Regions from separate parts of the Pseudomonas sp. LB3P93 genome, predicted to be linked through region 1. Evidence: riboswitches for the same ligand, from Rfam matches in the RefSeq annotation. Region 1 holds a riboswitch; the other holds the start of a gene.
The links. Region 1 has a riboswitch for cobalamin ahead of ACYZT8_RS13375 (CbtB domain-containing protein). Riboswitches for the same ligand answer to the same signal wherever they lie in the genome.
Positions count from the first base shown of each region.

Region 2: it holds a riboswitch for cobalamin, as region 1 does, so the genes downstream of both, cobO (cob(I)yrinic acid a,c-diamide adenosyltransferase) here and ACYZT8_RS13375 (CbtB domain-containing protein) in region 1, are expected to answer to the same signal.

Region 1 is NZ_CM142713.1:2,945,790-2,950,198, reverse strand. It holds gene cobN (cobaltochelatase subunit CobN) at 1-2, opposite strand, end outside; gene cobW (cobalamin biosynthesis protein CobW) at 6-1,067, opposite strand; cobalamin riboswitch at 1,166-1,377, opposite strand; cobalamin riboswitch at 1,606-1,833, shown strand; gene ACYZT8_RS13375 (CbtB domain-containing protein) at 1,953-2,144, shown strand; gene ACYZT8_RS13370 (CbtA family protein) at 2,156-2,860, shown strand; gene ACYZT8_RS13365 (cobalamin biosynthesis protein) at 2,857-3,270, shown strand; gene cobM (precorrin-4 C(11)-methyltransferase) at 3,369-4,115, shown strand; gene nfuA (Fe-S biogenesis protein NfuA) at 4,287-4,409, opposite strand, start outside.
Region 2 is NZ_CM142713.1:1,910,993-1,915,401, reverse strand. It holds gene ACYZT8_RS08530 (cobyrinate a,c-diamide synthase) at 1-1,096, opposite strand, end outside; gene cobO (cob(I)yrinic acid a,c-diamide adenosyltransferase) at 1,093-1,704, opposite strand; cobalamin riboswitch at 1,785-2,014, opposite strand; gene ACYZT8_RS08520 (hypothetical protein) at 2,169-2,765, shown strand; gene ACYZT8_RS08515 (PQQ-dependent sugar dehydrogenase) at 2,834-4,147, shown strand; gene ACYZT8_RS08510 (O-methyltransferase) at 4,268-4,409, opposite strand, start outside.

The sequences.
Region 1 (4,409 bases):
ATGGCTTAAGCGCTGAGTGCAGCGCGCAATTGCGCTTCGAGCAGAGCGGCGTCCAGTTCCTGGCCGATCAGCACCAAACGTGTGGTACGCGCTTCATCGGCGCCCCACTGACGGTCGAAATGCTTGTCGAAACGCGTGCCCACGCCCTGGATCAGCAGGCGCATCGGTTTGTTCGGGATCGCCGCGAAACCTTTGACCCGAAGGATGCCGTGCTGGACCACCAATTGGGTCAGCGCGTCCAGCAGCAGGCTTTCGTCGGCTTGCGGCAGCTCGATGGAGATCGAATCGAAGGCGTCGTGATCGTGATCGTCCTCGCCTTCGTGGTGGTGATCGTGATGGCTGTGACGGCTGTCGATGTGTTCTTCGGAACCGGCACCGAGGCCGATCAGCACGTCCAGTGGCACGCGGCCGCTGCTGGCTTCGATGACTTTTACCGCTGGCGGCAGCTCTTCGGCGACTTCCAGGCGTACGCGGGCCAGGTCTTCAGGGCTGATCAAGTCGGCCTTGTTGAGGATCACCAGGTCGGCGCTCGCCAGTTGGTCGGCGAACAGTTCGTGCAGCGGCGATTCGTGGTCCAGGTTCGGGTCGAGTTTGCGCTGGGCATCGACCTGATCCGGGAACGCGGCGAAGGTGCCGGCAGCAACGGCCGGGCTGTCGACCACGGTGATGACCGCGTCAACGGTGCAGGCGCTGCGGATTTCCGGCCACTGGAAGGCTTGAACCAAAGGCTTTGGCAGGGCCAGGCCCGAGGTTTCGATCAGGATGTGGTCGAGGTCGCCGCGACGGGCGACGAGTTCGCGCATCACCGGAAAGAATTCTTCCTGGACGGTGCAGCACAGGCAGCCGTTGGCCAGCTCGTAGACGCGGCCGTTGGCTTCTTCTTCAGTGCAGCCGATGGAGCACTGCTTGAGGATTTCGCCGTCGATGCCCAGTTCGCCAAACTCATTGACGATCACCGCGATGCGGCGGCCCTGAGCGTTGTCGAGCATGTGCCGCAGCAAGGTGGTTTTGCCGGAGCCGAGGAAGCCGGTAACGATGGTGACGGGGAGTTTGGCCAGTGTTTTCATCGGATGCCCTTTGGCAAGGTGGCGGGCATACGGGACGACAATCGCTGCGACGGGCGCGCGCGGAAGAGTTCGCCACCGGATCACCCCGCCCGGTTGTAGTGAGAATCTGTGTCGAGGCAGGTCTCCTGGCTGACGGTGTGCCAATGGCAGACTGGCATTCGCTGCGCCTTCCCGCGAACCCGTTGGACTGGGTTTGCAGTGGCGTGGCAGCGAACATCACCGTTCACAGTTGCGGGGGCAGCCGCGGCATCGACCGCGTTCCCTTCTTAGCTTCGGCAAATGCCGAAGAACCTCGAAAGCGCAAGGCTACGCATCGTCTTGGGGCGGGTCAATGTCTCGTGAGGCCTCACGCCCCCTTGTGGCGAGGGAGCTTGCTCCCGCTCGGTGGCGAAGCCGTCGCAAAACCTGCTTGCGAGCTATGCCTGAAGGAATGCCAGGGGTCGCTTCGCAACCCAGCGGGAGCAAGCTCCCTCGCCACAGGTATTGGGTGTCAACTGAGAACCCATGCCAATTGACGCCAAACCCCCGCCCATGCTCTCCTACACGCCTTGTTACGGGTGCCCTTCACAGGGTGAAACGGGAAACCGGTGAATCATGTGCTTTACTCAAAGCCATGTCAGTCCGGTGCTGCCCCCGCAACGGTAAGCGAGCGAAGCGTCAGATCCACTGTGCCAGCAGTTCGGCATGGGAAGGTGATGCTTGCAGGTTCAGGCGCAAGCCTTGGCCCCTCGTGAGCCCGGAGACCGGCCCGCAACACAAAGTGACCGTTACGATCACTGAATAACAAACCCGCGGTGGGCGGGCGCTGTTGAACCTCTGCGTGCCCGACTCGCAGGGGTCTTCCATGCGCTCTATTCACCCGCTGACAGACCAGAGGGAAGCGCCATGTCGATCATCAGTAGCACCGGCCACAGCACCGCCAGCACCACCACGACCCTGACCCAACGCCTGACCGCTGCCGTTTGCGCATCGATCCTGGGCGCGTGCCTGGTGTATTTCGCCGGTTTCTCGCACATCGAAGCGGTCCACAACGCTGCGCACGATACCCGTCACAGCTCCGCCTTTCCGTGCCATTGAGACCTGCCGACATGATCAAGCGTATTGCGCAAACTGCAGGTTTCACCGGGCTGCTGGCCGCCCTGTTGCTGACCCTGCTGCAAAGCTTCTGGGTCGCTCCGCTGATTCTGCAGGCCGAAACCTACGAAAAATCCGAGCCGGCCGCTGTTGAAGTTCATGAACACGCCGCGGGTGTCGCCGCTCACACTCACGATGCCGAAGCCTGGGAACCGGAAGATGGCTGGCAGCGCGTGTTGTCGACCACGGGCGGCAACCTGGTGGTAGCCGTCGGTTTCGCCCTGATGCTCGCCGGTCTCTACACCCTGCGTGCACCGACCAAAACCTCGCAGGGCTTGCTCTGGGGCCTGGCCGGTTACGCAACCTTCGTGCTGGCGCCGACCCTCGGCCTGCCGCCTGAACTGCCGGGCACAGCCGCGGCCGATCTGGCGCAACGGCAACTCTGGTGGATCTGCACGGCCGCTTCAACGGCTGTCGGCATTGCGCTGATCGTGTTCAGCCGTCACTGGCTGATGAAGATCCTGGGCGTGGCGATTCTCGCTGCTCCGCATGTGATCGGCGCGCCGCAACCGGAAGTGCACTCGATGCTGGCTCCGGAAGCTCTGGAAGCGCAGTTCAAAATCGCTTCGCAGCTGACCAACGTCGCGTTCTGGCTGGCCCTGGGCCTGATCAGCGCGTGGTTGTTCCGCCGCAAAAACGACGGCCAATACCACGCATGACGGATGCCAGCACAGCGCCGACTTTAGTCGTCGGCCTGGGCTGCCAGCGCGGCTGCCCCGCCAGCACGCTGCGGGCGTTGCTCGATCAGGCATTACAGGCGCATAAAATCGGACTTCACCAGATCAAGGCCCTGGCCAGCATCGACCTGAAGCGTGATGAGCCAGGCCTGGTCGAACTCGCCGCACAACTTGGGTTAGAAGTGATGTATTTCAGCAGTGAGCAACTGCAAGGTTACAAAGCGCAACTCAGCCATCATTCGGACATCGCGTTCGAACGCACCGGCTGCTACGGCGTGGCGGAAAGTGCCGCCCTGGCCTTGGCCGAACAGCTGGCCCAGGCACCGGCGAAACTGCTGATTTGCCGACAAAAATACGCCCAGGCCACCCTGGCATTGGCCTGCGTTGCGTAAGATCCCCGATAATCCCCGCCTTCGATCATGAGCAATCTTCATCTGAAGCCTTGCCCACGCCCTTTTTCTGACAGACTCTTTTTTCAAAGGAACGGACGATGACCGTCTACTTCATTGGCGCAGGTCCCGGCGACCCGGAACTGATCACCGTCAAAGGCCAACGGCTGATTCGCAGTTGCCCGGTGATCATCTATGCCGGCTCTTTAGTGCCCGCCGCCGTGCTGGAAGGCCATTGTGCCGAACAGGTGGTCAACAGCGCCGAATTGCATCTGGAGCAGATCATCGAACTGTTCAAAACCGCCCATGCCAACGGCCAGGACGTGGCGAGGGTGCATTCGGGTGATCCGAGTCTTTACGGGGCGATTGGTGAGCAGATTCGTTATCTGCGCGAACTCGGGATTGCGTTTGAAATCATTCCCGGGGTCACGGCCACTGCCGCGTGTGCGGCACTTTTGGGGGCGGAGCTGACGTTGCCCGACATTTCCCAGAGCGTGATTCTGACCCGTTATGCCGACAAAACCGTGATGCCGGCCGGTGAAGAGCTGGGCAGCCTGGCGCAGCACGGGGCGACCATGGCGATTCATTTGGGGGTCAATCATCTGGAGAAAATCCTCGCCGAACTGCTGCCACATTACGGCGCGGACTGCCCGATCGCGGTGATTCACCGGGCGACGTGGCCGGATCAGGATTGGGTGGTGGGGACGATTGCAGACATTGCCGAAAAGGTGGCAGCGAAGGGTTTTCGGCGCACGGCGTTGATTTTGGTGGGTCGGGTGTTGGGCAGTGATCAGTTCAGCGAATCATCGCTGTATCGCGCCGGGCATGCGCATTTGTATCGACCCTAAAGCACCTGTGGCGAGGGAGCTTGCTCCCGCCGGACCGCGAAGCGGTCCCAACATCAGCCAACGCATTCATCACGGAAAATGCATTGGCTGCATTGCGATTGCTTCGCAATCGAGCGGGAGCAAGCTCCCTCGCCACAGTGCCGTTTTTTCATTTCGCAGCGAACACCTTACTCAGTAGTAGGCATTTTCTTTCTGCGTGTGGTCGGTCACATCGCGAACACCCTTGAGCTCGGGAATGCGCTCAAGCAAGGTGCGCTCAATGCCTTCGCGAAGGGTGACGTCAGCCTGGCCGCA
Region 2 (4,409 bases), 1.0 Mb from region 1:
ACTCCACCGCTTGCAACGCCAGCGCTGCCAGACGTTTCTGCATCACCGCATCACCGGCCAGCAAACCGACCAGTTCAGCGCGAATGCCTTCGACGTCGGTCAACGAATCAAGCAGGTACAACATCCCGCCACACTCAGCGAGCAAAGGCTTGCCGGCGGCATGATGGGCGCGGATCGCATTCAGCATCGAGGTGTTCTGTGACAGCGCCACATGGTGCAATTCTGGATAACCGCCTGGCAGATAAAGGCTGTCAGCCTCCGGCAAATCAGCTTCGCGGATCGGCGAGAAGAACAGCAGTTCGGCGCCCATCGCTTGCAGCAAATCCAGGCTCGCGCCGTAGGTGAAGGCGAACGCTTCATCACGGGCCACCGCGATTCGCACGCCTTTCAATAGCGGTTCAGCGACAATCGTTTCAGGCGCCGCGAATTCCACGGCGGGCGGCAGCGTCACATCGCAACTGCTGGCCAGCGATTCGGCCGCCGCATCGAGGCGCAGGTCGAGATCGTTCAACTCGCTGGCCTGGACCAGACCGAGATGACGACTCGGCAATTCGATTCCGGTCTCGCGCGACAACGCGCCGTACCAGCGCAAACCTTCGGTCAGGCTGCCTTCGAGCAATTGCGCATGACGCAACGTGCCCACACGGTTGGCCAGCACACCGGCAAACGGCAAGTCCGGCTGATACTTCGCCAACCCCAACGCCAGCGCACCAAACGTCTGCGCCATGGCCGTGCCGTCGATCACACCGAGCACCGGCACACCGAAGTGCCGCGCCAGGTCGGCGCTGGACGGCGTGCCGTCGAACAGCCCCATGACGCCTTCGATGAGGATCAAATCTGCTTCACCGGCGGCTTCCCACAACAGTCGACGACTTTCCTGTTCGCCGACCATCCACATGTCCAGTTGATACACCGGCGCACCGCTGGCGCGCTCGAGAATCATCGGGTCGAGAAAGTCCGGGCCGCACTTGAACACGCGAACCTTGCGCCCCTGATTGCGATGCAAACGGGCCAGCGCGGCGGTGACGGTGGTCTTGCCCTGACCGGAGGCCGGCGCGGCGATCAGCACCGCCGGGCAATGACGTGGCTGATTCACAGCTCGACGCCTTTTTGCGCTTTGATCCCGGCCTGGAACGCGTGCTTGATCACACCCATTTCGGTGACCGTATCGGCCAGCTCGATCATCTCCGGCTTGGCGCCGCGACCGGTGACCACCACGTGTTGCATCGGCGGACGCGCCTGCAAGTCAGTGAGCACTTGATCGAGGTCGAGATAACCGTGCTTGAGGGCAATGTTCAACTCATCCAGCACCACCAGACCGATCGACGGATCGCGCAGCAATTCACGGGACACTTCCCAGGCAGCTTCGGCGGCGGCGATGTCACGCTGGCGGTCCTGGGTTTCCCAGGTGAAGCCCTCGCCCATCACATGAAAACGCACCTGCTCCGGAAAGCGGCGGAAGAACAGCTCTTCGCCGGTGCTGTTGCGGCCCTTGATGAACTGCACCACGCCGCACTGCATGCCATGGCCCATGGACCGGGCGAGCATGCCGAAGGCCGAGCTGCTCTTGCCTTTGCCATTGCCGGTCAGCACCAGCAGCAGGCCGCACTCATTCGGCGAGTTGGCGATGCGTTCGTCGATCACGGCTTTTTTGCGCTGCATGCGCGCCAGATGGCGTTCGTCACGATCGGGGGAATCAGTCATGGGGAGCTCTCCGTTGAGGCTGGATAACGGCGGGCAGGCACAAGAATAGACGGCAAGAAGCCTGGCATCGCCCACCGTGATGCCGTTGGATGAATCAGGCCGGTCTCCGGGCTCATGAGCGGCTTGCGCCGGACTGCGCGCCTTCCCATGTCGTCGACACAGTGGCTCAAGGCGCAGTCTTCACTCATTTACCGTTGCGGGGGCAGCGCCGGGATCATGACACTTCGTCGCTTGAAGGTAGTCACTCACCGGCTTCCCTGTTTCACTCTGTCGGCCACCGCCACAGAGCACCTGAAACAAGCCGCGAAGGTTAGAGGGTTGGGGGTGGAGCGTCAATTGAAGACAAAGCGCGGGCGAGCGATATACTGCCGCCGATTAATTTTCTGACACCCGACTTGCACCACACTGTCAGCAGTGATATCAACGCGCCACAACCCAACATCACAATTACAAGGGTAAGCAACATGCAAGGCATGATCATCAGCAATCCGAAGCTGGAATTCCTGCGGCCGGTGCTGGAACGCTGGTTTGACTGTATCGACCGCTACAACGTCGTGCGCGGCGATAACGATACCCCTTACTGGTACGACGAAAAAGCCAATCTCGGCCTGCTCTCCGCCGCGGCCTGGATGGCGGAAATGGTCACGCTGCAACAAGCGCCGACGCGCAAGCAGAACGAAGAAGGTGAACGCAACGGTCGCGCCGACCTGCTTATCGCCACTCCTGAAGCCACCGCCGAACAACGCGCCTACCTTCAAGCCACTCAACGCTGGCCGCGGGTCAATAGCCTGAACCTGACTCAGGCACTGCAGGAGATCACCAGCGAGGCCAAGCGGATCAGCTACGCCAGCGACCTGAAACTCGGTTGCCTGTTCGTTGCGCCGCAAAAAGCTCAGCAGAGTGCTACACCGGAAGAACTCCAGGACATGCTCGACGACCTGCAAAAGGAACCCAGCTGCGCCGTAGCCTGGTATTTCCCGTACGCCTACCGCAAGCTGCGCAATGAAGCCGGCAACTACCATCCCGGCATCGCTGTCCTGCTCAAGGAAGCCCGCGGCTGACGGGTTGAACCATCGAACGTCTACTCTTCTCTATGATTACGTCAATGCATTCATAGGGAAGATCAGTAATGCGCAAACCCCAGCTCGTTTTCATCATCGCGCTCGCCGGAGGGCTCGCCGCCTGTGGTGAAACCTCCAGCCTGCAAGTCTCGGACGGCACAGGCCCGTCGCCCAAGCTGCCAGAACCGAATAAAACCCTGATCCCGACGGTGAACATCGCCCCGGCGATCGGCTGGCCTGAAGGTAAGAAACCCGTCGCCGCGGCAGGGACTCAAGTGGCGGCATTTGCCGAAGGGCTCGATCACCCGCGCTGGCTTTACGTGCTGCCCAACGGCGACGTGCTGGTGGCCGAAACCAACGCGCCACCGAAACCCGATGACGGCAAAGGCATTCGCGACTGGGTCATGGGCAAGGTCATGGGGCGTGCCGGTGCCGGCGTCCCCAGCCCGAACCGCATCACGCTGCTGCGGGACAAGGACCACGACGGCATCGCCGAAACCCGCACGGTGTTCCTGGAAAACCTCAACTCGCCGTTCGGCATGACCCTGGTCGGCAATGACCTGTACGTCGCCGACACCGATCGTCTGCTGCGCTTTCACTATGAAAACGGCAACACGGCGATCAAGTCGCCGCCGATCAAGGTGGTCGACCTGCCGGGTGGTACGCTGAATCACCACTGGACCAAAAACGTTATCGCCAGCAAGGACGGCAGCAAGCTGTACGTCACGGTCGGCTCCAACAGCAACGTCGGCGAAAACGGCCTGGATCAGGAAGAAGGTCGCGCGGCGATCTGGGAAGTGGATCGTGCTACCGGTAATCACCGGATCTTCGCCTCGGGGATTCGCAATCCAAACGGCCTGGCCTGGGAACCTCAGACCGGCGCACTGTGGACGGCGGTCAATGAACGTGACGAAATCGGTAGCGATCTCGTGCCGGACTACATCACTTCAGTGAAGGACGGCGGGTTCTACGGTTGGCCCTTCAGCTATTACGGCCAGCACGTGGATATTCGCGTCGAGCCGCAAAACCCGGATCTGGTAGCCAAGGCCATTGCGCCGGACTACGCAGTCGGCCCGCATACCGCGTCGCTGGGCCTGTCGTTTGCCGAGGGCAACACACTTCCTGCGCAATTCAAGGAAGGTGCCTTCATCGGCCAGCACGGCTCGTGGAACCGCAAGCCGCACAGTGGTTATAAAGTGATTTTCGTCCCGTTCGCGGGCGGTAAGCCGACCGGGCAACCGATTGATGTGCTCACGGGTTTCCTCAATGCGGATGAGAAAGCCATGGGCCGGCCTGTGGGCGTGGTGATTGATCAGCAGGGAGGCTTGCTGGTGGCCGATGATGTGGGGAACAAGGTGTGGCGGGTGTCGACCGCGAAGTAACTGCAACACACACCTAACCTGTGGGAGCGGGCTTGCCCGCGATGAGGTCGGCACATTCAACATCGATGCTGCCTGATCCACCGCAATCGCGGGCAAGCCCGCTCCCACAAGGACCGCGTTTTAGCGTTTGCGGCAGAGCGTCAATCCATCCCCCAACGGCAACAACGACAGATCCACACGAGAATCATCCTTCAAGGCGCGATTGAGCGCCTGGATGGCTCGAGTGTCTGTGCTCTCAGGATTTTGCTCAAGCACCCGCCCG